Regions from separate parts of the Sinorhizobium chiapasense genome, predicted to be linked through region 2. Evidence: riboswitches for the same ligand, from Rfam matches in the RefSeq annotation. Region 2 holds a riboswitch; each other region holds the start of a gene.
What was found. Region 2 has a riboswitch for cobalamin ahead of RB548_RS22100 (ABC transporter substrate-binding protein). Riboswitches for the same ligand answer to the same signal wherever they lie in the genome.
Positions count from the first base shown of each region.

Region 1: it holds a riboswitch for cobalamin, as region 2 does, so the genes downstream of both, RB548_RS09515 (DUF1636 family protein) here and RB548_RS22100 (ABC transporter substrate-binding protein) in region 2, are expected to answer to the same signal.
Region 3: it holds a riboswitch for cobalamin, as region 2 does, so the genes downstream of both, bluB (5,6-dimethylbenzimidazole synthase) here and RB548_RS22100 (ABC transporter substrate-binding protein) in region 2, are expected to answer to the same signal.

Region 1 covers NZ_CP133148.1:1,985,530-1,993,423, forward strand. The annotation lists gene RB548_RS09500 (FecCD family ABC transporter permease) at 1-85, opposite strand, end outside; gene RB548_RS09505 (ABC transporter substrate-binding protein) at 568-1,518, opposite strand; gene RB548_RS09510 (ABC transporter ATP-binding protein) at 1,515-2,375, opposite strand; gene RB548_RS09515 (DUF1636 family protein) at 2,395-2,805, opposite strand; cobalamin riboswitch at 2,914-3,126, opposite strand; gene RB548_RS09520 (LysR family transcriptional regulator) at 3,298-4,179, opposite strand; gene RB548_RS09525 (polysaccharide deacetylase family protein) at 4,328-5,224, shown strand; gene RB548_RS09530 (SLC13 family permease) at 5,382-7,160, opposite strand; gene RB548_RS09535 (hypothetical protein) at 7,478-7,768, shown strand; gene RB548_RS09540 (hypothetical protein) at 7,836-7,894, shown strand, end outside.
Region 2 covers NZ_CP133150.1:131,308-139,201, reverse strand. The annotation lists gene RB548_RS22120 (carbohydrate ABC transporter permease) at 1-100, shown strand, start outside; partial or broken gene RB548_RS22115 (class I SAM-dependent methyltransferase) at 163-971, opposite strand; gene RB548_RS22110 (ABC transporter ATP-binding protein) at 971-1,789, opposite strand; gene RB548_RS22105 (FecCD family ABC transporter permease) at 1,786-2,736, opposite strand; gene RB548_RS22100 (ABC transporter substrate-binding protein) at 2,811-3,842, opposite strand; cobalamin riboswitch at 4,022-4,253, opposite strand; gene RB548_RS22095 (hypothetical protein) at 4,391-4,678, opposite strand; gene RB548_RS22090 (CobW family GTP-binding protein) at 4,675-5,799, opposite strand; gene aztC (zinc ABC transporter substrate-binding protein AztC) at 5,881-6,891, opposite strand; gene aztB (zinc ABC transporter permease AztB) at 6,911-7,798, opposite strand; gene aztA (zinc ABC transporter ATP-binding protein AztA) at 7,770-7,894, opposite strand, start outside.
Region 3 covers NZ_CP133148.1:1,751,378-1,759,271, forward strand. The annotation lists gene RB548_RS08395 (UDP-2,3-diacylglucosamine diphosphatase) at 1-425, opposite strand, end outside; gene RB548_RS08400 (NADP-dependent malic enzyme) at 601-2,913, shown strand; gene RB548_RS08405 (helix-turn-helix transcriptional regulator) at 3,084-3,821, shown strand; gene RB548_RS08410 (acyl-homoserine-lactone synthase) at 3,977-4,621, shown strand; gene RB548_RS08415 (DUF2865 domain-containing protein) at 4,768-5,937, shown strand; gene bluB (5,6-dimethylbenzimidazole synthase) at 6,020-6,718, opposite strand; cobalamin riboswitch at 6,763-6,975, opposite strand; gene RB548_RS08425 (SDR family oxidoreductase) at 7,053-7,874, opposite strand.

The sequences.
Region 1 (7,894 bases), on a different replicon from region 2:
TAGGCGCCGAACCGAGCGAGACGCCGGCGGTGACGGTGAGGCAAAGCAGAAGCAGTGCCGCGAGGATGAAAAGTGCGGTTTTCACGTCGGGTTGAAGCTTTCGGGTTTTCTCGGGGTCGAGGGACGGATGCCCAATCATAAAATTGATGAAAATCATATGGTTGTACTAATTCATTCTATGTCATCGTCAGCCGCCGCTTGTGGCCCTCATCAAGTGAGTTGCTTTGTTGATGCGTGGCAAAAAGATCAACTCCGTCATCCCTGTGCTTGTCACAGGAATCCAGCCGCGCCGCGTCGGCGGCGCGGGAGACTCCGCCGGCCCGATTGAGGGTTAGATTCGGGTTGCTCCGCAAGCCCTCCGACAGCCATCTCCTCCGCGGCGTCCAACCACTCAAGGCGCGTCATTCACGGCGCGACGCGCCGTGGCTGGATCCCTGTGACAAGCACAGGAATGAGGTTCTGGTGGGAACCATCATCTGCCAGCGCCGTGAAGCCGAACATTTCGACAGCCGAGATGCGGACGCGCCATCTCCCTTACGCGATGCTTCTTCACACGCCCCGGCCCACTCACATCGCCTCGGCGTGAAAACTCCTCGCCAGCCGCCTGATCGTCTCGATGTTGCGCGGGCCCGGCGTCGCCTCGACATATTCTAGCACGACGAAGCGGTCGTCCTTCACCGCGTCCACGTTCCTGAAGGCCGGATTGCTCTTCATGAAGGCGATCTTCTGGTCTGCGGTCACCTCGCCGTAGTTGACGATGACGACCACTTCCGGGTTGCGGTCGATCACCGGCTCCCAGGAGATTTCCGTCCAGCTCTTCTCGACATCGTCCACGATGTTGACGCCGCCCGCCGCTTCGATCATCGCGGTCGGAATGCCGTAGCGCCCGGAGGTGAAGGGCTTTTCCTCGCCGGAGTCGTAGACGAAGACGCGCACTGGCCGCCGCTCGGCTCCCTTGATCCTGGCAGTGATCTCGGCGAGCTCATTGCGATAGCCCTGAACCAGCGCCTCGGCCCTCTCCTCGACCCCGAAGATGCGGCCGAGGTTCAGGAGGTCGACGAACATGTCTTCCATCGTCGGTTTGCCCTTCGCCATGATGTGGATGCAGCTCTCGGTCAGCTCATAGACCTTGATGCCGAGGGGCATCAGCGTTTCCGGAGTCACCTCGCCGCCGACCTTCATGCCGTAGTTCCAGCCGGCGAAGTAGAAATCCGCATCGGCATTCAGCAGCACTTCCTTCGTCGGATATTTTTCCGCGAGTTCGGGCAGTTGCTTGACGCCCTCGCGCAGCCGCTCGTCCAGCGTCTTCCAGCCGGAAACGCCGGTGTAGCCGACCATGCGATCCTGCAGCTTCAAGGCCAGCATCATCTCGGTGAGATTGACGTCGTTGGAAATCGCCCGCTTAGGCGCGGCATCGAAGGTGACCTCGCGGTTGCAGCTCTTGACGGTGACGGGATGGGCGAGCGCCGGCACGGCGGCAAGGACGAGCGCGCCGGCGGCAAGAAGAAGTCTGTTCATTGGATTACTCCTGTGGAACGGGACGGTCGCGCGACGGGCATTGCGTCGGACCGCGAGAGCGTGAAGGAAAAGCGGGAAACCTGGCCCGCAGCATCGCCATGCGCGGTGGCATGGACGCCGAAGGCGGCCGAGAGCGCCGAAGGCTTCAGCACCGTCTCCGGCGGGCCGAAGGCGGCAAGCCGCCCCTCGGTCAGGATCGCGACTTCGGTCGCGAACTCGGCCGCGAGATTGATGTCGTGCAGCGTCGTGACGATCGTCAGCTTCAGCGTCTGCAGGAGATCGAGGATTTCGAGCTGGTGGCGGATGTCGAGGTGGTTGGTTGGCTCGTCGAGGATGATGATCTTCGGTTCCTGGGCAAGCGCCCGGGCAATCAGCACCCGCTGCTTCTCGCCGCCCGAAAGCGTGGCGAACTGGCGGCGCGCCAGATGGGCAAGGTCGAGATGCTCGAGCGCATGCGCCACCCGCTCGCGGTCGCGATCGCTCCAGCCGCTGATCCCCTCGCGACGCGGGATCCGCCCCATCATCACCACGTCGCGGACGCTGAAGGGAAAATCGCCCGGCATTTCCTGCAGGACGACCGCAATCGTCCTTGCCGCCTCGCGCGCACTCATCGCCCAGAGGTTCACGCCGTCGATCTCGATACGGCCGGCGATCGGCTCGACCGCCCGATAGAGGCAGCGCAACAGCGAGGTCTTGCCGGCACCGTTCGGGCCGATGATCGCGAGCCGGCTGCCCGGCGCGATGGAAAAACCGATATCGCGGACGAGCCGGAGGCCGACGCGCGGCCCCCACACCAGTCCTTCGACGCGCAGGCTGGCGCCCGCGCCCCGCTGCAAGCTACTGAATTTGTCGCTCATGAAAATGCCCTCCCCGCGCTCACTGCAGCAGCCCCGCGGTGTCCTCGGAAACGAGGAGCGCCGCCGGAACGCGCGCAAGGCCCTTGCCGTTGGCGCTGAACGCCGCAGCAGGGAAAGCGTCAAACACCTCGCCCCCGGCGCAGGCGGCGGCGAAGCTGACAAGATCGTCGATGTCTTCCTCCGGCGAGATGTCGCCGAAGAGATAGGTCGCCTTGCCGGTCGCTTGGAAGGCTATCGTGCAGGGCCGCGTGCAGGCGGTCATCGCGACCGTGCCGGCGATCGAGAAATCCCGGTCGAGCGGCCCGCCGAGCGCTGAAACGCTGCGGTTCAACTGCGCGAGCAGCTCGGCGCCGGGCCGGCATGGGCCTCCGGTGAAGCGGCAATCGGTGCAGAGCGTTATCTTGTGCTGTCGGAAGTCTGATTTCGCCATGGCTTGTCTCCGCCGGGCTGGGCCGGAGAGAAAATGGCGAAGATGCAAGGAGACGGTTGCCCGCCGAGCAGAAGCCAGTTCTTTTCCATCGGAACACCCCGTCCGTTGTGGTTGATCGGTTCGATGGCAGGTCTCCTGGCTCGCGGGTCGCCGCGCATTCACGTCTTCCCGGCCTTTTGCCAGTGACATGGTGTGAATGCGCTTTCCGCTCACAGTTGCGGGGGCAGCCACGGTTTCGGCCCCTCCTGGGTCGTCCTCACCGTGTTCCCTTTTCAGCCGCTTCCGGATCACGAAAGCAGCACCATCGCGCCCTTGGTGACATGAATCGCGGCGCGAGGCAACCAGCGGATGAAGGGAGAAAGGAGATATCAACACGGGTGGGTGTCTCGTTGAGCGGTGCGTTCTGTTACGAAATAACATTACATTACGCAAGACAGAAACGTCGTCGCGAGCTGGCTCCCGCCAATGCGAAGGCAGCAAGGAGCGAACACCTCAGGCCGAAAACAGGTTCTCCGCTATGAAATCCACGAAGACCCGGAGTTTCGGCGACAGGTAGCGGCTGGAGGGCCAGAGGATCCGGAACGGGCCGGAATGTTCGACGTGGTCGTCGAGCACGCTGACGAGCGTGCCTTCGCGGAGCTGGCGGCGGATGCCGACATCCGGCAGGCAGGCGATGCCGAGCCCCTGCTCGGCCATGTAGATTAGCGGCTCGATGGTGTTGACGACCGCCGTCGTCGGCAACTCGATGTCCCTCTCCACGCCCCTGAGCGGCCAGCGCTCGAACTTGCCACTGGTCGCGTAGCGGTGCTGCAGGCAGGCGTGGGATTTCAAGTCTTCCGGAGTTCGCGGCACGCCTCTCACTGCAAAATAGTCGGGCGAGCCGACGAGCATGAGGCGGAAGGTGCCGAGCGAGCGGATCATCAGCCGCGAGTCGCTGACCTCGCCGGCGCGTACCACGGCGTCGAAGCCTTCGCCGATGACGTCGACGATGCGGTCGCTGAAGTCGAGGTCGAGCTCGATCTCGGGATAGGCACGCATGAAGGCCGAGAGCGCCGGCATCGTCAGCATGCCGATGAGCGGCATGCTGACGCGCAGCTTGCCGCGCGGCGCGCCCTGCGTCTCAGCGATTTCGTGCTCCGCCGCTTCGACCTCCAAAAAGATGCGCCGGCAGCGTTCGAGAAAAAGCGCCCCCTCCGCTGTCAGCGTGATCGAGCGGGTCGAGCGATGGAAAAGCCGCACGCCGAGCCGTTCCTCCAGCCGCGCCACCGCCTTACCAATTGCCGACGACGATACGCCCAGGTGCCGCCCGGCGAGCGTGAAGCTGCGGTTGTCCGCTGCCTGGACGAAAGCGTTGAGCGATCCGAGACTGTCCATCTGCCAAACTCAATTCCGGACATTTGGTCCGATGTCCTCGGAATTATAGCGCATTTTTCCGCGACATCGAGTGGCCTACCCTCAACGAACGCGGCAGATCGCCTCTTCACTGATCCGACCGCCCATGATTTCACTGAAGGAGAAAGCCATGTCCCCGGTTTCAGCGGCACCACAGCACCACGACCGTTTCGATTATTCCGCCATCATCGATCGTCCACCGCTAAGCTGGCCGGGCGGCGCAAGGGTTGCGGTCTGGGTCGTGCCCAATGTCGAGCACTTCCTGTTCGACCGGCCCTCGAGTTCCATCACGCAGCTGACCGCCGGCTTCGTGCCCGACGTGCTGAACTATTCGTGGCGCGATTTCGGCGCCCGCGTCGGCATCTGGCGGCTGATGGAGGTCATGGACAAATACCGGGTGAAGGGCACCGTTGCCCTCAACTCCGACGTCTGCGAGCACTATCCGCGCATCATCGAGGCCGGCAAGGCGCTCGGCTGGGAGTGGATGGGCCACGGCACCAACAATTCCACGATGATCAACGGCCAGCCGGAGGAAGAGGAACGCCAGATCGTCAGAACCGTGATCGAGACGATCGAGCGTAGCACCGGAAGGAAGCCGCGTGGCTGGCTAAGCCCGGGCCTCACGGAGTCGCATCGCTCGCTCGACCTGCTCGCCGAAGCCGGCATCGAATATGTCGCCAACTGGGTCAACGACGAGCAGCCCTATCCAATGCGGGTGAAGAATGGCTCGATACTGTCGCTGCCCTACTCGGTCGAGATCAATGACTTTGCCGCATTTCTCGAACAGGGCCAGAGCGGCGAGGCCTTTGCCCAAACGATCCGCGACCAGTTCGACGTGCTTTACGAGGACGGCGCGCAGACGGGGCGCGTGATGGCGATCTGCCTTCATCCGTTCCTGATCGGCCATCCTCACCGCAGCAAGCATTTCGCGAGCGCGCTGGCCCACATCACTTCGCGCCGCGAGGTGTGGCTGGCAACCGGCGGCGAAATCGCCGACTGGTACAAGAGGAACTATTTGAAGAACTGACCCCGCCGGCTCCTGCGCAATTCCGGACGGAACCCGCGACATGCCTTTCCTGGAATTAGAGCAATTCCAGGAAGGGTGTGTAACGGTTTTCCGTCCGGAATTGCGTAATTTCAAAGAGTTAGATCATTTCACTGTTTCAAAGAAACAATGAAATGATCTAGTGCAGCGGCCAGACCCACATCAGCATCGGCACGGCGACGAGCACGATGACGAGGGAAAGCGGCAGGCCGAGGCGCGGGTAGTCGCTGAAGCGATAGCCGCCCGGCCCCATGACCAGCGTGTTGCACTGGTGGCCGATCGGGGTAAGGAAATCCGAGCCCGCGCCGATCGCCACGGCCATCAGGAAGGCATCCGGCTTGTAGCCGAGCGCCGCGGCGAAGCTGACGGCGATCGGCGCCATGACGAGCACGGTAGCGGCATTGTTCAGAAACGGCGTGACGCCCATTGCAGCGATGAGGATCAGCGCAAGCGCGCCTGAAGGCGGCAGATCGGCCGCAATGCCGCTAAGCCAGCCTGCAATGAGATCCGAGCCGCCGGTGGTGCGCAGCGTGTCGCTGACAGGAATGAGGGCCGCCAGCATGACGAGGATCGGTCCGTCGACGGCGCGGTAGAGGTCGCGTAGCGGAATGACTCGGAAGACGACCATCGCCAGCGCCGCCGCGAAGAACGCGACCGGCACCGGTACAACGCCGACCGCCGTCGCGCCCATTGCGGCCGCCAGCACGAGAAGCGGCACTGTCGCACGGCGGATGGTCCCGAGCAGGATTTCCCGCTGGGCAAGCGGCAGGCAGCCGAAATCCTGCAGGAAGGGCGACAGGTCTCGCCGCATCCCCTGCAGCACGACGATGTCGCCGGCCTGCAGCCGGATGCTGCCGAGGCGCTGCTTCAGCCGCTCGCCCTGCCGGCTGACGGCAAGCAGGTTGATGTTGTGATTGTTGAAGAGCGCAAGCCGTTGCGCCGACATGCCGATCAGCGGCGAGCCGCTGGCGATCACCGCCTCGACCGCCTCGAGATCGGCCGGTGCCTTGCCGTTGCCGGATGCCGGCAAGCGGTCGCCGGAAATCCTGAGCTTCGCCTGGGAGACGATACGGTCGAGCGCTGCCGGCCCGCCTTCGAGCAGCAGGATATCGTCGGCCTCGATGATGGCGTCCGGCAGCGGCGCCAGATGCGTGCCGCGGCGGAAGATGGCGAGCACGACGGCGCCGCCATCGCCGAGCTTGACGAGGTTGCCGAGCGGCTTGCCGATCATCGGCGAACCGGCCGCGACGACCGCCTCGGACGTATAGTCGGTAATCTCGATCGCCTCGTTGACGGACACCTGCTGGCTCTTGCGCTCCGGCACCAGACGATAGGCGAAAAGCAGAAACACCGCGCCTACCAGCGCCAGCGACGCGCCGACCGGCGTAAAATCGAACATGCTGAAACTTTCGCCGGTCAGGTCCTGCCGCATCCGCGACACGACGACATTGGGCGAGGTGCCGACCTGGGTCATGAGCCCGCCGATCAGCGAGCCGAAGGCCATCGGCATCAGGAAGACCGAGGGCTGGACACCCGACCGCCGGGCGAACTGGAAGGCGACCGGGATCATGATCGCCAGCGCCCCGATGTTCTTGATGAAGGCGGAAAGCACCGTGACGGTGACGACCAGAAGCGCAAGCTGCGCCCTGACCGAGGTCAGGTCCGGCAGGTAACGCTGGATCGCCGCGTCGACGACGCCGGAACGGGCGACACCGGCGCTGACGATCAGCGCGCTGCCGACGATGATGACGATATCATTACTGAAGCCGTCGAAGGCGTGGTCGAAAGGCACGATGCCGACCGCGATAGACAGCATCAGCGCCGAACAGGCGACGATGTCGTAGCGGAAACGGTCCCAGATGAAGAAGGCCATCATGGTGCCGATGACGAGTAACGAAAGCCACTGTTCGGCGGTCATGAGCAGCACCTGAAGCAACGCGGGTCGGACGAGAGCGTCTACTGCATATTTCCTCGAATCGGAACCGATTGAAGGAATAAAATCACGCAGCGGCGAGTCAGATCCACTACATCGTCCGAAGCGCCCATCGGATGCAACGGGGATAGCGACAGATTCGCGTCGCAGCGCCGTGCATCACCAGAAACTCAACCGAAACTCGTTGGTTCCTTTGATCGTTGTTGAAGAAAGAATATGATGACGCAGCCAGTTTAACGTGTATCAACGGGCCTTCGCGCAACGGAGAGGGCGCAATCGCCGGAGCCAAGGAAAAAGCAGCCATGAAGACCGCCCTGCCAGCCATTTGCGCGGGTCTCCTGTTCGCCGCCTGCACCTCCACCGCCCCGCCGTCGGTCGGCTACTCGCGCAATCTCGAGCCCATTCCCGGCAGCATCACCTATGGCGGCCAACCGCGCACGAAACTCACCAAGGCGCCGGTCGGCAGCATCGTGCCGCACCGCTTCCGCGACAAATTCGGCCGCGAGGTCTCCGAAACCTACGTCATCGAGCCCGACCGCTCGCTGCGGCTGATAAGCCGCCGCATCGACTATGATCTTTTGTCCGACCGCTAAGAGGGACGAGGAGACTGTGCGGTTTCTGCGCACCGCGTCTCAAAATGTTGGAATTGAAAGGATTGCCATGAAACATGTCTTGCCCGCCCTCTTTGCCGCCATTCTGCTCGGCGCCTGCACGACCAC
Region 2 (7,894 bases):
GGCGGCGGCCTCCTTGGCGGGCATCGCCCCGGTCTACCTGATCGCGCTCTTCATGCAGCGCTACCTGGTCAGCGGGCTTGCGCATGGCGCCGTGAAATAGGGCAAAAAGCGGAATGCCTCCGCGACCCCTCGCGTTGCCCTCGGCCTGTGCGATGTTGCGTCTCAAGATTGGCGGAATTCGGCCTGCCAGCCTGTCGCGTCGACAGGACGCGACGCGACGAGGGTGAAGCGGCGATAGAATCGTGTCCGGAGCCTGTTCCTGAGGTCGGCGGTCTTTCGTCGGGCGACGGCGATCTGCCGATGTGAGGGAAAGTGGATATCGTTAAAGCCCGCGGCTTCCACCAGCGGCCCGAGACGCGCAGCGGTCAGTCCCTCGCTGAAGGGCAGCCGCGTCATGATGTTGGCATGTTTCTCACTCATGGCGCCGTCGTAAAAGGGGTCGTGTCCGATGAACGGCTATGCAGCGGACGGCGAAACTCGCAAGTCGCCCCACGTGCGTCGGCTTCGTCCAGTCGCCATCGAAGACCAGCAGCTTCCCACCGGGTTTTATCACTCGGAACCAGTCAGCAAGCGCCTGTTCCGGCTCCGTCAGCGTCCAGACCAGATGCCGGCAGATCACAGCGTCATAGGTCTCGTCCGGCTCCATGGTGCGCTCGGCATCGGCGAGGATGAAGCGCACACACCGGTTGCCGGCATGCTTGGCACGGGCGACCCCAAGCATGGCTTCCGAAAAGTCGAGCGCCGTCACGTCGTGGCCCAGCGAGAGCAGCACGTTCGTCACCTCGCCGGTGCCGCAGGCGAGCTCCAGGACCCTCTTCGGTTCCGGGCCGATTGCGTCGCGCACCGCTGTGGCCCAGGCTTCGAGCTCCGGCCCCGGCGCGATGCGATGGCCGAAAGCCAGTGAAGGTCGCCGAGCGCTTCGACCAGTATGCCCGGATGTCTTCCTTGAGGTCATGGTTGCGCATGTCCATCAGGCTCCCATGGCTGAAAGGTCTTCGAGCCGCACGGCCTTGATCCGCGCCGGCGAACGTCTTGTCAGGAAGCGGATGTGGCAGATGCCCTCGCCATCCTGCTCGATCTCGACGTCAACGCCGAAGACCTCGCGGATGCGGTCTTCGGTAAGGACGTCTTGCGGCCGACCGAGCGCAACGAGCCGACCGGCCTGCATCACCGCGATCCGGTCGCAGAACATGGCAGCGTGGTTGAGATCGTGAAGCGCCGCCACGACCGTCAACGCCTGGCGATGGACCAAGTCAAGGAGGCTTATCTGATGACCGATGTCGAGATGGTTGGTCGGCTCGTCAAGCAGCAGGATTTCCGGCTCCTGTGCAAATGCTCGTGCGATATGCAGGCGCTGACGCTCTCCGCCGGAAAGCGTATGCCAGAGCCGTCCCGCCAGATGGGCCATGTCGACATTTTGAAGCGCCGCCTCGACGATCCGGTCGTCGTCTGGCGACGACGGAGACAATGCGCCGAGATAGGGTGTTCGGCCGAGCTCGACTGCCTGGCGCGCGGTGATCCGTTCGCCCGTCTCGGCCTGTTGCTCGACAAGGGCCAGACGCTGCGCGATCGCACGACGGCCGAGGCTGCCGATCGGCGCCCCGTCGAGAAGCACCGCACCAGACTTTGGCCTGCGGATGGCGGCCAGCAGGGACATGAGGCTCGTTTTGCCAGATCCATTGGGGCCGATGATGCCGAGGAATTCGCCCCGCTGTACAGTCAGCGAAACACCTTTCAGGATCTCCGCTCCGCCGGCGGACCATGAGACATCATCGGCCGAAAGCGTCATCCGCGGGCCCTCCTTTGTCCGAGAATGAGCGCGAAGGCCGGAGCCCCGACGAGCGCTGTGATGACGCCGATTGGCAGCACCTGGCCAGCGATTAGCGTGCGCGACAGAATGTCGGCCACAATCATGAAGACGGCCCCGATCAGAGCGGCGGCCGGAAGCAGCGCGCCGTGGCGCACGCCGACCAGCATGCGGGCGGCATGGGGAATGACGAGCCCGACGAAGCCGATGGAGCCGACGATGGACACCATCACCGCGGTCATCATGGCGGAAACGCCGACGAGCACGACGTAGGTGCGGCGAACCAAAATACCGAGCGAGGCGGCCGACTCCGAACCGAAGGTAAAGGCGTCGAGAGCCCGCGAATGCCAAAGGCAGACTGCCAAGCCGACGACTGATGCCGGAACGGCCAGCCAGGCGTCCGGCCAACGTACGCCTGAAAGATTTCCTAGCAGCCAGAACATGATGCCGCGCGCCTGCTCCGCGGTCGCGGCCTTGGTGACGATGAAGGAGGTGAGCGCGTTGAAGAGCTGCGACCCCGCGACGCCAGCAAGGATGATCGCTGCCGTGCCCCGCCCCGCCCTCACCGCCAGCACGCTGACCAGCACGAATGCGACGATCGCACCGAAGAAGGCGCCGAGCGGCAGGGTGAGCATGCCGGCACCGACGCCGAGGATCGCGACGCTGACGGCACCGGTCGAGGCGCCGGCGGAGATACCTAGGATATATGGATCGGCCAACGGATTGCGCAGCAGCGATTGCAGAACGGCGCCGGAGAGCGCCAGCGCCGCCCCACAAGACGCGGCGACGACCGCGCGACTGAGGCGATAGCTCCAGATGATGCCTTCGTCGATCGGCTCGAGCGGATAGCCGGCATTCCACAACCTGTTCGCAACAGTCTGCGCCACGGTCTTAAGCGGAATAGCCGTCTCACCGATGGCCGCTCCCATCCAGAGCGCGATCAGAAGAATGGCGAGCGCGGCAAAAGCCGCGCCCGTCCGTCCGAGCGATGTCGATGTCCGGCTCACTTGGCGAGCCCGGCTTCGGCGATCGCGTCAGCCAGCGCTTCGATGCCGTCGACCGTGCGGATCGTCGGGTTCATCGCCTGCGCATCCATGTCGAAGACATAGCCGTTCTTGACGGCCGACATCAGGCTGGCGACCGAATCGGCCTTCAGGAATTCGAGTTTGGCTTCCAGACTGTCGAGCGGATAGCGACGGCGCTCCATGGACCCGGCGACGATCACCGTCGGGTCCGCCTTGGCGATGGTTTCCCAACCAACCGTCGGCCATTCGTCGTCCGTCTTGATGATGTTGTCGATGCCGAGCGCCGACATGATGTAGCCCGGCGCACCATTCTTTCCGGCGACGTAAGGATCGGCATCGGCGGCGCTCGAAAACCAGAACACGGCCGAGAGCTTGCCGTTCGCGGAAGCAGCCTTCGCCCGGGCGGCTTCTTCACGCTTCTTCAGGGTCGCCACGACCTCGTCGCCCTTATCCTGCACATCGTAGATCTGAGCCAGTTCGCGGATCTCCTGGTAGACGCGGTCCATCGTGAAGCCCTGGTGGCGCGCGCCGTCGCTGGCGGCGGAGTTTTCCTTGCCCACGCAGTCGGACGGCGAGGTGTAGACCGGGATGCCGAGTTCCTCGAGCTGCTCCGGTTTGGCGACCACGCCTTCCGGCCCGATCTGCCACTGGAACTGCACGGCGACGATGTCGGGCTTCTTGGCGAGCACGCTCTCGAAGCTCGGGTCGTTGTCGGCAAGCCGGTCGATTTTGGCGTTGACCTCCTCGTAGCCCCTCAGCACTGGACCGACCCAGAGCGCGGTGCCGACGACCCTGTCGGCGAGGCCGAGCAGATAAAGGATTTCGGTGCTGCTCTGGCCGATGGAGACGGTCTTTGTCGGCGCCTTCTGGAAAGTGACCTTACGGCCGCAGTTTTCGAGCGTCAGCGGATAGTTGGTCTCGGCTGCCTGCGCCTTACCGGCGAGGGCAACTGGCGCGAGCGCTGCGAAGAGGAAAACCGCACGCAACGACGGCTTGAGAAAAGATGTCATGTACTATCCCCGAATACGGATTGGAAAACCGCGCAAGGCGGCGTGACGATCGGAAGGCGTCAGGCCGTCCGCGAGATCGAACAGTCGTCAGGATACGGGAAAGGCGGCGTCGGTCTGCGCCGCGAGGCGCTTGTGATCTTCATTCAAGGCTCCTGTTCCGGGCATCCCCGCCCGTGACGATGGATCGATATCTGACGGCAGGTCTCCTGGCTCGCGGATATCTGCCGGTCCATCTGCCTTCCCGTGCGGCTCGCACAGTGGCATGGCGCGTCGGCGCCACTAGGATGGACGGCAATCCGCTTACAGTTGCGGGGGCAGCCACGGTCTTGGTCCCTCCTGGGGTCTTCCGCACCGTGTTCCCTATTAATCCCCTCCACCTCCTGGGTAGGGGAACCGTCCCATCCAGATAACGGAGAGGCATTCGCTCCGTCAAGTAGACTGCGACGCCCTGTCGTCGCTCGTGATCAACCGACGGTCCCATCAAACGTCTTATCCTCAAGGCTGATCACCCGCGCCGATATGTTCTCCGCAATGTCGCGGTCGAATTTTCAGACCGGCCCCGTTGCAGAAGCCGAGAACGCATACGCGATGTCGTCTTTCGCGACGTCCTTCATGGCCTTGTGGATCGAGATCTGCATGGTGTCTGCCTGGTGCATCACCAGGATCACCGTTTCCTTCGGCGGGCAGCCCGGCAGATGGCAGGAAAGCTCATTCACCGATACGACCGCCTCGTCGGCCAGATTCAGCACCTCGCGTGCCCAGGCCTTGATCGTCCGGGTTTTGCCGACAATGCCGGGGGTGCCCCGCGTCAGCGGATTGACGAAAGCGTCGTTCATGCCGACCTCCGCGACTTCTTTGCCGAACGCGGCGCCAGCACCGCGAAAAGGTCGCGGATCGACTTCTCCGGCATGTCCTGGCCGATGAGAACGACGCGGCTGCGCCGGTCGTCGTCCGGCCATGTTTCGAGGCGCTGAGGCGGATAGAGCCGGTTCTGGACCGCATGGGCGATCAGCGGCCGATCCGGATCGTCGGTCAGGGCGAACAGGCCCTTCAGCCGCAGGAGCCCAGAGTCGATATTGCTGGTGACGATGTGGAGAAAGGTTTCGACGGACTGCGGCGACAAGGCTACGTCGTGCACCAGGCTGATTGCCTCGATCTCGTCCCCATGCCGGTTCGGGTGATGCGCATGAGCCGGATGTCGGGTAAGCGTCTCCATCGCGAGCCATCCCGGTACATCCTCGGCCTTGCCGGAAATGGAATAGGTGCGATCGCCGAACAGAGCGTGGAGGTCAAATCCAGTCTCATGGCGATCATGGTAGCAAGCCGCCGGATTGAGTTCGTTCAGCTCCGCAGCCCAATCATGCGGACCAGCCGCAAGGTCGGTTTTCGTCAGAACGACATGATCGGCAAAGGCAAGCTGCTTCCAGCCTTCGAGGAAACTGTCGAGGGTTGCGCGACCGTTCATTACGTCGAACACCGTGACGACGCCAGCGAGATAGAAATGACGCGCGACGACATGGTCCCGCAATCCCATGGCCGGCGCGCCGCCCGGAATAAGGCTGTTGATGATGGGAGCCGGATCCGCGAGTCCGGTGGTCTCGATGACCACGCGCGAAACCGAGGGAACCTCCCCTCGCATCCGTGCCTCATGCATTTCGTAGAGGGAGATGCGAATATCGCTGGTCGCCGTGCAGCAGATGCAGCCGGTCGTGGTCTGGAAGTAGGTTTCGGATCCGGTGCGCACGAGGCTGTGATCGATAGCGACCGAACCGAACTCGTTGACGATGACGGTTGTCCCCGCCATCCGGGGATCGGCAAGCACGTCGTTGAGCAGCGTGGTCTTGCCGGAGCCGAGAAATCCCGTCAGCAATGTCACGGGAACGGGATCGTAGAGTCCCTTCATGTCATCCTCCACGATACCACGCACCGCCTTGCGCCGCTTGAACAGGCCACCCATCATGTCTCGATCACATCCGCTTCGTTTGCAGGATTTGGAACAGAGCCTGCCCGGCCCGTGGCCGGGCAGGTTCGGCTGGAGTCAGCTTCCGAGGATTGCGGTCTTCATCGTGTTCACGTTGTGCCGGAACATGTCGATGTAGGTGGATGCCGGACCGTCCGGGCCGGAAAGCGCGTCGGAGTAGAGCGTCCCGCCAATCTTGAGACCGGTCTCCCTGGCGATTTGCTCGACGAGGCGCGGATTGGTGATGTTCTCGACGAAGATTGCCGACGCCTTGTCCTCTTTCACCTGATCGACGAGCTTGGCAACATCGGCGGCGGATGCTTCCGCTTCGGTCGAAACGCCCTCCGGTGCGATAAACTTCAGGCCGTATTCACGCTCGAAATAGCCGAAGGCATCGTGGGAGGTGATGATCGTGCGTTTGCCTTCCGGAATGGATGCGATTGCCGCCTTCACCTCGCTCTGCAATTCGTCAAGCTTCGCAAGATAGGCTTCTGCATTCGCCGTATAAGTCGCGCAGCCGGCCTTGTCGGCCGTGCAGAAAGCGTCGGCGATGTTCTTCACATAGATCTCGGCGTTGTGGATCGATTGCCAGGCGTGCGGGTCGAACTCGCCATGATGGTGGTGGTCGTCGTTGTCATGTTCATGTCCAGTGTCGCCCTCTGCCTTGTCCACGGCCTCATGGTCATGATCGTGCTCACCCTCGGCCCCCTTCTCACCCTCGTGATGGTGATGCTCTTCGGCAGACTTCAGCGGCTCGATACCCTTGCTCACCTCGACAGCGGGCGCCTTGGTGCGGCTCGTCTCGATGAGCCGCGACATGAAGCCTTCGAACTCCAAGCCGTTTACAAGGATGACATCCGCCTGCTCCAGCGAAGCGGCATCTGCCGGTCGAGGTTCGTAGACATGCGCGTCGCCGTCGACCGGCACCAGCGTCGAGAAATCGACCCGATCACCCCCAACGTTCTTCGCGAAATCCGCGATGATGGAAAAACTCGCAATGACTTTCAACTCGGCGGCGGACGCGGTCGAGGCGAGGCCACCAAGCGTCAGCAGGCTGGCATAGGTTGCGAAGCGCAAGGTCCTGAACATGGAGATCTCCTTCTGTTGATCAGGCTGTTTTATGGCGAGCGGAGACGAGGAGGCTTGAAAGCACTCCGCGGCGGCCAACCAGTGCGGAGAAGAGGTAGAAGGCTCCGGCGATGAAGATGATCGCCGGGCCGGAAGGCATCGACGCATGGTAGGAAAGAATGAGACCGCCGACCGAGGATGCGACGGCCATGGCGACTGCGATGAGGCAGAGGCTGCGAACGTTGTTCGACCAGAAGCGCGCCGCCACCGCGGGCAGCATCATCAAGCCGACCGACAGCAGCGTGCCAAGAGCCTGGAACCCGCCGACAAGATTGAGCACGACGAGCACGAGGAACAGGAGATGAACCGGGCCGCCGATCCGGCTCACCGACCGAAGGAAAAGTGGGTCCATGCATTCGGCAACGAGCGCGCGCCAGAAGACAAGAAGAACGACATAAGTGAAAGCAGCGATCGCAACGATGAGGGTCAATGCTGCATCGTTGAGGGCCAAAACAGAGCCGAACAGGACATGCATCAGATCGACGCTCGACCCGCGCCAGGAGACAATCAGAACGCCGACGGCGAGCGAGATCAGGTAGAAGGCGGCCATCGAGGCGTCCTCCTTCTGGATCGTGAACCGCGACACGACGCCGGAGCCGAGCGCGACCAGAAGGCCAACTGCAAGGCCGCCCGCCGTCATCGGAATGATCTCGAGACCGAAAAACAGGAAGCCAAGCGCCGCACCCGGAAGAATGGCGTGCGACATCGCGTCCCCCGTGAGACTCATGCGCCGCAGCATCAGGAAGACACCGACCGGCGCACAGCTCACCGACAGGACCACGGCCCCGAAGAGCGCACGCTGCATGAAGCCATATTGCAGGAAGGGGCCGACAAGATATTCAAACACGGGCGGCGACCTTCTTCTCATGCAAGGCCGAAGCCTCGCTGTGACGGGTATGTTCGGCAGCCGGCAATTGCTCATCGCACCAACCCGCCTTCTCATCCCACGCTTCCTGAAATCCCC
Region 3 (7,894 bases), on a different replicon from region 2:
AGCACGCGTGCATTGCGCACCACGACGTCGAATTCGTCGCCATGCAGGACGAGATAGTTGCGCCCGTCTGCGCCTTTGTGCATGTGGCGCTGCGCCACCTCTATGCCCCCGAAATGCACGCCCGGAAAATCCCGCATGAACTCGTCGTGATTGCCGGGAATGTAGATGATGCGAGAGCCTTTGCGGGCCTTGCGCAGCAGCTTTTGGACCACGTCGTTGCAGGGCTGCGGCCAATACCAGCTGCGCTTCAGCCGCCAGCCGTCGACGATATCTCCGACGAGGATGATGGTTTCGGCCTCGTGATGGCGCAGGAAGTCGAGCAGGTAGTCGGTCTTCGCCGCCTTTGAGCCGAGATGGACGTCGGAGATGAAGAGCGTCCGCAGTTTTCGAACCGAGTTCTGTTGGGATACCGATGCCGCGGTCATGCGAGCCTCGTCTTGGTTGATCCTTTTGATCACCGTCAAAACCAGACTCGTGTTTCAGGAAGATGACACGGCATACGCATGCGACAAATCGGGCGTCGGAAATGAGCCAGAGCATAACTATACGCCGCCCGCAATTCATGCCAAAAGGCCTCGACCACGAACAAGGAATGCAAGCATGAATACGGGCGACAAAGTGAAATCCCAATCGGTTCCGGCAAGCGGAGACATCGATCAGCAGGCACTTTTCTTTCATCGCTACCCGCGCCCGGGCAAGCTTGAGATCCAGCCGACCAAGCCGCTCGGCAACCAGCGCGATCTCGCGCTCGCCTATTCGCCGGGCGTCGCCGCGCCCTGTCTCGCCATCAGGGACAATCCGGAATCAGCAGCCGACTTCACGGCCCGCGCCAACCTGGTCGCGGTAATCTCCAACGGCTCGGCCGTTCTCGGCCTCGGCAACATCGGCCCGCTCGCCTCCAAGCCGGTCATGGAAGGCAAGGCCGTGCTCTTCAAGAAATTCGCCGGCATCGACGTCTTCGACATCGAGATCGACGCGCCGACTGTCGATCGCATGGTCGATGTCGTCTCAGCATTGGAGCCGACCTTCGGCGGCATTAATCTCGAGGACATCAAGGCGCCGGAATGCTTCGATGTGGAGCGGCGCCTGCGCGAGAAGATGGAGATACCGGTCTTCCACGACGACCAGCACGGGACCGCGATCATCGTAGCCGCCGCCGTTCTGAACGGCCTCGAACTTGCGGGCAAGGATATTGCCGAGGCGAAGATCGTCGCATCCGGCGCTGGCGCGGCCGCCCTCGCCTGCCTAAACCTTCTCGTTACGCTCGGTGCAAAGCGCGAAAACATCTGGGTCCACGATATCGAGGGTCTGGTCTACAAGGGTCGTGAAGCGCTGATGGACCAGTGGAAGTCCGTCTATGCGCAGGACAGCGACAAGCGCGTGCTTGCCGACAGCATCGGCGGCGCCGATGTCTTCCTCGGGCTTTCGGCCGCGGGCGTGCTCAAGCCCGAACTGCTTGCCCAGATGGCCGAGAAGCCGCTGATCATGGCGCTCGCCAACCCCACTCCCGAGATCATGCCGGAGGTTGCCCGCGCGGCGCGCCCCGACGCCATGATCTGCACTGGACGATCCGATTTCCCGAACCAGGTCAACAACGTTCTCTGCTTCCCGCACATCTTCCGTGGCGCGCTGGATTGCGGCGCACGCACGATCAACGAAGAAATGAAGATGGCGGCGGTGCGGGCAATTGCCGGACTTGCGCGCGAGGAGCCGTCGGATGTCGCCGCCCGCGCCTACTCGGGCGAAACGCCGGTCTTCGGGCCCGACTACCTCATCCCCTCGCCGTTCGACCAGCGGCTGATCCTCCGCATCGCTCCGGCCGTGGCGAAGGCGGCGGCCGAAAGTGGCGTCGCGAACCGTCCCATTCAGGATTTCGACGCCTATCTCGATAAGCTGAACCGCTTCGTCTTCCGTTCTGGCTTCATCATGAAGCCGGTCTTCGCGGCAGCCAAGAACGCCGCAAAGAATCGCGTCATCTTTGCTGAAGGAGAAGACGAACGGGTGCTGCGCGCCGCTCAGGTGCTGCTGGAGGAAGGCACCGCCAATCCCATCCTGATCGGCCGCCCTCAGATCATCGAGACGCGTCTGCGGCGCTATGGTCTCCGGATCCGCCCGGATGTGGATTTCGAGGTCGTGAATCCTGAAGGCGACCCGCGCTACCGCGACTACGTCGACGACTATTTCGCGCTCGTCGGCCGCCGCGGCGTCATTCCTGAAGCGGCGCGTACCATCGTGCGCACGAACACGACGGTGATCGGCGCTCTTGCGGTCAAGCGCGGCGAAGCGGATGCGCTGATCTGCGGCGTCGAAGGACGCTACAGCAAGCACCTGCGCGATGTTTCGCAGATCATCGGCAAGCGTGCAGGCGTTCTCGATTTCTCGGCGCTGAGCCTGCTCATCTCGCAGCGCGGTGCGACCTTCTTCACCGACACCTATGTGAGCTACAATCCGAGCGCCGAGGAGATTGCGCAGACGACCGTGATGGCGGCCGGAGAAATCCGCCGCTTCGGCATCACGCCGCGTGCGGCACTCGTGTCGCATTCGAATTTCGGTTCGCGCGACTCCGAAAGCGCTTCGAAAATGCGCGCGGCGCTGCAACTCGTGCGTGACCTTGCCCCCGACCTCGAAGTCGACGGTGAAATGCACGGCGACTCGGCGATCTCCGAAATCCTGCGTCAGCGTGTGATGCCGGACAGCGCCCTGAACGGCGAAGCCAACCTGCTGGTATTCCCCAATCTGGATGCAGCCAACATTACGCTCGGTGTGGTCAAGACCATGACGGACAGCCTCCATGTCGGGCCGATCCTTCTGGGCTCCGCCCTGCCCGCACACATTCTTTCGCCGTCGGTCACATCGCGCGGCGTTGTCAACATGGCTGCTCTTGCCGTCGTGGAGGCAAGCCATCCGGTGTAACGGATTGACACATGTCGGGCCGCCGACCCGCAGGGCCCGACGTTTACCCCGATCAAAATTCAACCATGAATTTAGAAAGGGCAATAGTTTGCAGCGTTTACGAAATATTGCACTAGACAAAGCATGCCCCCATTACCATGCTTATCTAGGGGCAAGACTCGGTGTTGGGCATGACGGATCAACAGGCTGTCCTCGATCTATTGGACATTGTGGAGTACGGGGGCTGCGCTGAACCCGAGCAATTCTTCGCGTTGATGCGCCGCACTTTCAAGATCGCACATCTGCTATACCTGGAAGCGGAGCCCCTTGCCGACGGCCTGAAGGTCTGCCGTTTGCACCATACGTTCGGCGCCTATGCAGCCGAGATCTATCGCGCGAGAGCTCTCCACCGCATCGACCCCATCCTGCGGCTTGCGCTCGGTGGCGTGAGACCTGTCGAGTGGACGACCGCCCGCCGACGCTTTCCGGAGTGCGAACCGCTCTTTCATGCAGCGGAGGAGATCGGGCTTTCGACAGAAGGCGTTGCGCTGCCGCTGCCGTCACCTGCCGGACGCATGGCGCTTCTCGCCATCAACGCCAACATGTCGCCTGCGGAATGGTCCATCTACCGGCGTTGCCATTTGCGCGACTTCCAGCTGGCCGCCAATCTCTTCCACGCATCGATGTTGGAACATGCGGCCACGGCCGGCGCGATCGATGAGCGCGACATGAGGCTGACAGGCCGCGAAACCGAGGTGCTGACCTGGTCGGCGGCCGGCAAGAGTTACTGGGAAATCGCCACGATCCTCGGCATTTCCGAGCGCACGGTCCGCTTCTTCATGACCAATGCGCGCCGCAAGTTGAATGTCGTCTCCAATACGCAAGCCGTGGCGCAGGCGGTTCGTCACGCTCTGATCCCCACCATCTGACGGGTCAAATTAACCATTACCGTCGCCCCTCCGACAAAAGCCCCGCAAATTTAGTAGGAAAAAATCGGCTTTTGAACTGTCACTACCGACAGTTACATCTGTCATTTGAGCCTGACAGCATCGCCCCATATCGCGCAATAACGATGGAGCGAAAGATGATCAGGATTGTGAACGGTAACGCTCGCGGACGGCACCCGCAGGCCATCGACGAAATGTTCCGGCTGCGCAAGCGCGTGTTCCACGACTTCCTGAAGTGGGACGTGAAGACGGACGGCGAGTGGGAAATCGACCACTACGACAAGGCGAACCCGCTCTATGTAATGTCGTACTCGCCGGATACCGGAAAATTACGCGGATCGCTGCGGCTCCTGCCGACCCTCGGACCGAACATGCTGGACGATACGTTTCCGATCCTGCTCGGCGACAACCCTGAGATCCGCAGCGCCTCCGTCTGGGAATCGAGCCGGTTCTGCATCGATCCGGACATTTCGCAGGATCGCGCATCGAACCAGGTAACGGTCGCGGCCGCGGAACTCATGTGTGGTGTGGGTGAACTGGGCCTTGCCTCGGGCATCAGCCACATCGTCACGGTTACCGACGTCTTCCTGGAAAGAATGTTCCGTCGGATGGGTTGCCCCGGGGAACGCATCGCCGACCCGCACCGCATCGGCTCCGTCTACGCCGTGGCAGTGGCGTGGGAAGTGACGCGGGAACTGCTCGAAACGATGAAGCAGGTCGCCGCGATCGAGGGCACCGTGCTCGAGCGCCCGATGTCGCTCGAAACAGCACGGGCCGCCTGATCGGCTTCGCCGGACCGCTGTTGCGGTCCGGCTTCTTCTCTCTTGCTGCGGTTGGCTTGTTAACGCAAACTCTCCCTTGACGTTGCGCTGTTATGACAGCGTCTTATGATATGGGAAACAGGAGTTGGCGGCGCGGATATCCTTGAATGACGTTCGCGCGCGATTGCAGGAAGAGACGAGAGCCAGTGTCCCGGAGTGTCGTATCCTGGAACTTGAAACATGCGGCGGTCGCCCTGCTTCCGATGCTGTTGGCGATGCCTGACGTGGCGTCGGCCTCGACCGTTTGCGAACGTCTGAATGCACGCCTGACTGACCTTTCCGCGGTCGTGAGCCCGACCGCCAATCTGCGCGATTTCACGGGCGCCGTCTCCCGCCAGAACATCGAGCTCCGCCGGGCCAAGAACGAGCGACGCCGGATGGAATGCAGCACCGGCAGCGTCGTCGTCATTGGTGGCGACAACGACGATGCATGCGCGGCGCTCGATGAGACCATCGCCAGCATGGAGGTCAACCTTCAAAGGCTCAAGGCGCATCGCCGCTCGTTGATATCGGGCGACACCGGCGGCACCCGTCGGCGCATTCTCGCGGCGCTGGAATTGAACGGCTGCCATGACGAGGCCAGCGACGCTCCGGATCCAATCGAGGAGCAGGACGAGTTCGCCAGCGCGGCAGTCGACGAACCCGAGATCCATCGCAACATCCTCAGGGATCTTCCGCCGGATGGCGAGGATTATCCGCTGCTGAGTGACGACAGCGACATGCAGGATTTTCCGCTGCTTCACGAGGAACCGATTGGCAGCCTTAGGACAATGTGCGTGCGCACCTGCGACGGGGCCTTTTTCCCGATCTCGTCAAATGCGACGCCATCCGACTTTGCCCGTGATGCCGAGCTTTGCGAGGCACGCTGCCCTGGTGCGCAGACGGAACTCTATTACCATGTCCTCGAGACGGAAGAGACCGACCAGATGGTTTCCGCCTCGACCGGAAGGCCTTATACCGAGCTGCCAACGGCATTTGCCTACCGGGCGCGTGGCGTCGGTGCGCCTGGGGTCTGCGGCTGCCGGATTCCGAATGGAGCGGCTACACAAAATGCCGACAAGGCGACGGCCGGGAGCGAGCCGTCTGTCATCATGATCAATGGCGACCGGCAGCCGGCTGCGGAATCAGCGCAAGCAAAGCCCGTGCGGGAGAGGCCCTACGACCCGGCGAACAGTAAGGTCCGTGTCGTGGGCCCAACATTCCTGCCGCAAGAGAAAAGCGCGATTGATCTGAAGAATCCGCTCGGTCCGGGTTACCAGCCGATCCAGGGCAATTGACCGGTGCCGCGGCGACTCGACCGACCAATCCGCCACCCCATGCTCTCAAAGCGGTTCAGATATTGCGTTTATCGTATTGAATTCAGGGTCTGTTCGGTTTTGGTGTGCCCCACGCTTCCTCGAAGACAAGGTCCTCGAGCGGCAGGCGCTGACGCCATCCTTTAACCGCGAGTTCCGGCTGCTGATAGAGCCGGTCGACAAATCCGAGGCAAAGCCACGCTATGATTTCGATGTGGTTAGGTATGCCAAGGATCGACTTGATCTCCGGCTCGTGGAAAATACTGACCCAGCCGACGCCGACACCTTCCGCGCGCGCGGCGAGCCACAAGTTCTGAACCGCGCACACGGTCGAATAGACGTCCATCTGCGGATTGTGCGTCCGTCCGAGCACCACCGCTCCACCGCGCGTGCGATCGCAGGTGACGCAAATGCTGAGCGGTGCCTTGCGAATGCCTTCAAGTTTCAGCGAGCGGTATTGCGCCTGTCTCTCGCCGGAAAACATCAGCGCGGCTTCCTTGTTGGCGCGCACGAACGCCTTCCAGACCTGCTCTCGCGTCTCCTTCTGGCGGACGAGCACGAAATTCCAAGGCTGCATGAAACCGACCGACGGCGCCTGGTGGGCGGCACCAAGCAGACGGGCAATGAGTTCGTCCGGCAGCGGATCGGGAAGGAATTCGTCGCGTACGTCGCGGCGTGTTTCAATGGCGCGGTAGACGGCGGCACGCTCGTCCGGCGAAAAGGCTCCGGCCGCCGTCAGGCAGCCGCTCAGGTCAGGCAGCATCGTTCGATCCCCAACAATGCACAACCTCCCGCCGTCCGCGCGGGGCCGGTCTATCTTGCCAGGCCGGTCTTCTGACTCTGGATCATCCAGCCGCGCCGCCTTCCCAAATCACTTCAAGATTCAGTGGCAATATCCTGAGAAAAATTCAGGACCTATCTTCGCGCGACCGTCCCCATCACAGCGTTGGGCACGTTCCGGGCTTGCACCGGATTCCCGATTCTCCCGCCGTGGCGGGCACCTGACGACCGCATATGGGCACAGCCGCCGGCGAAAGGCAAGCCGAGCCGAACGGCTCGCCTTACCCGGGGACCTCGCGCCGCATGTCGAGTTTGCGTCAGAGCGGCGCCGCCGGATGGGGAGAGCCGTCGTAGGCGCCCCAGATCGATTGGTCGAAGCAGATCACCGAACCGGTCATCAGGCCGGATTCCGCCGAGGAGAGATAGGCGCAGGCACGCGCGACCTCGACCGGATCGACAAGGCGGCCGAAAGGCTGGTTCGCTGCAACCTTCTCCAGCCAGTCCGAGGGTGCGTCATGGAATTCGCGCTGGATGCGATCCTCTCCCTCCGATGCCATCCAGCCGATGTTAAGGCCGTTGACACGGATGCGGTTGCGCAGAAGCGCGTAGGCCGTGTTCTTGGTCAGGGTCTCCAGCGCGCCTTTCGACGCACAATAAGCGGCGATGAAGGGCTGGCCCGCCTTGGCCGACATCGACCCGATATTGACGATTGTGCCCTCGATCTTCTCGCGCCGCATCACCTTCACCGTTTCCTGCATGAGGAAGAAGGGCGCGCGGACGTTGACCGCAAACATGCGGTCGAAGAGTTCCGGCTTGGTGTCGAGGATCGTGCCACGGTCGGTAATGGCAGCGGCATTGACCAATGCGTCCACCCGACCGAACTCCCTGTCGCAAGCCGCGACAACCTCGCGGGCATCCTCGACCCGCTCGAGATCGGCCGCCACGTAGACCACCTTGGTACCGGTCGTCTTGCTGATCTCGGCTGCTTTTGCCGTTCCTTTGGGAGCATTGCGCCCGCAGATGACGATACCGGTTGCACCGCGCTCGGCAAAAAGCGCGGCGATCGTCGCACCGAGCCCTTGCGTGCCGCCGGTAACGATCGCAATCTTGCCGTCGAGACGGCCATAATCCGTGCTCATGAATCTCCTCCTAGGACTGT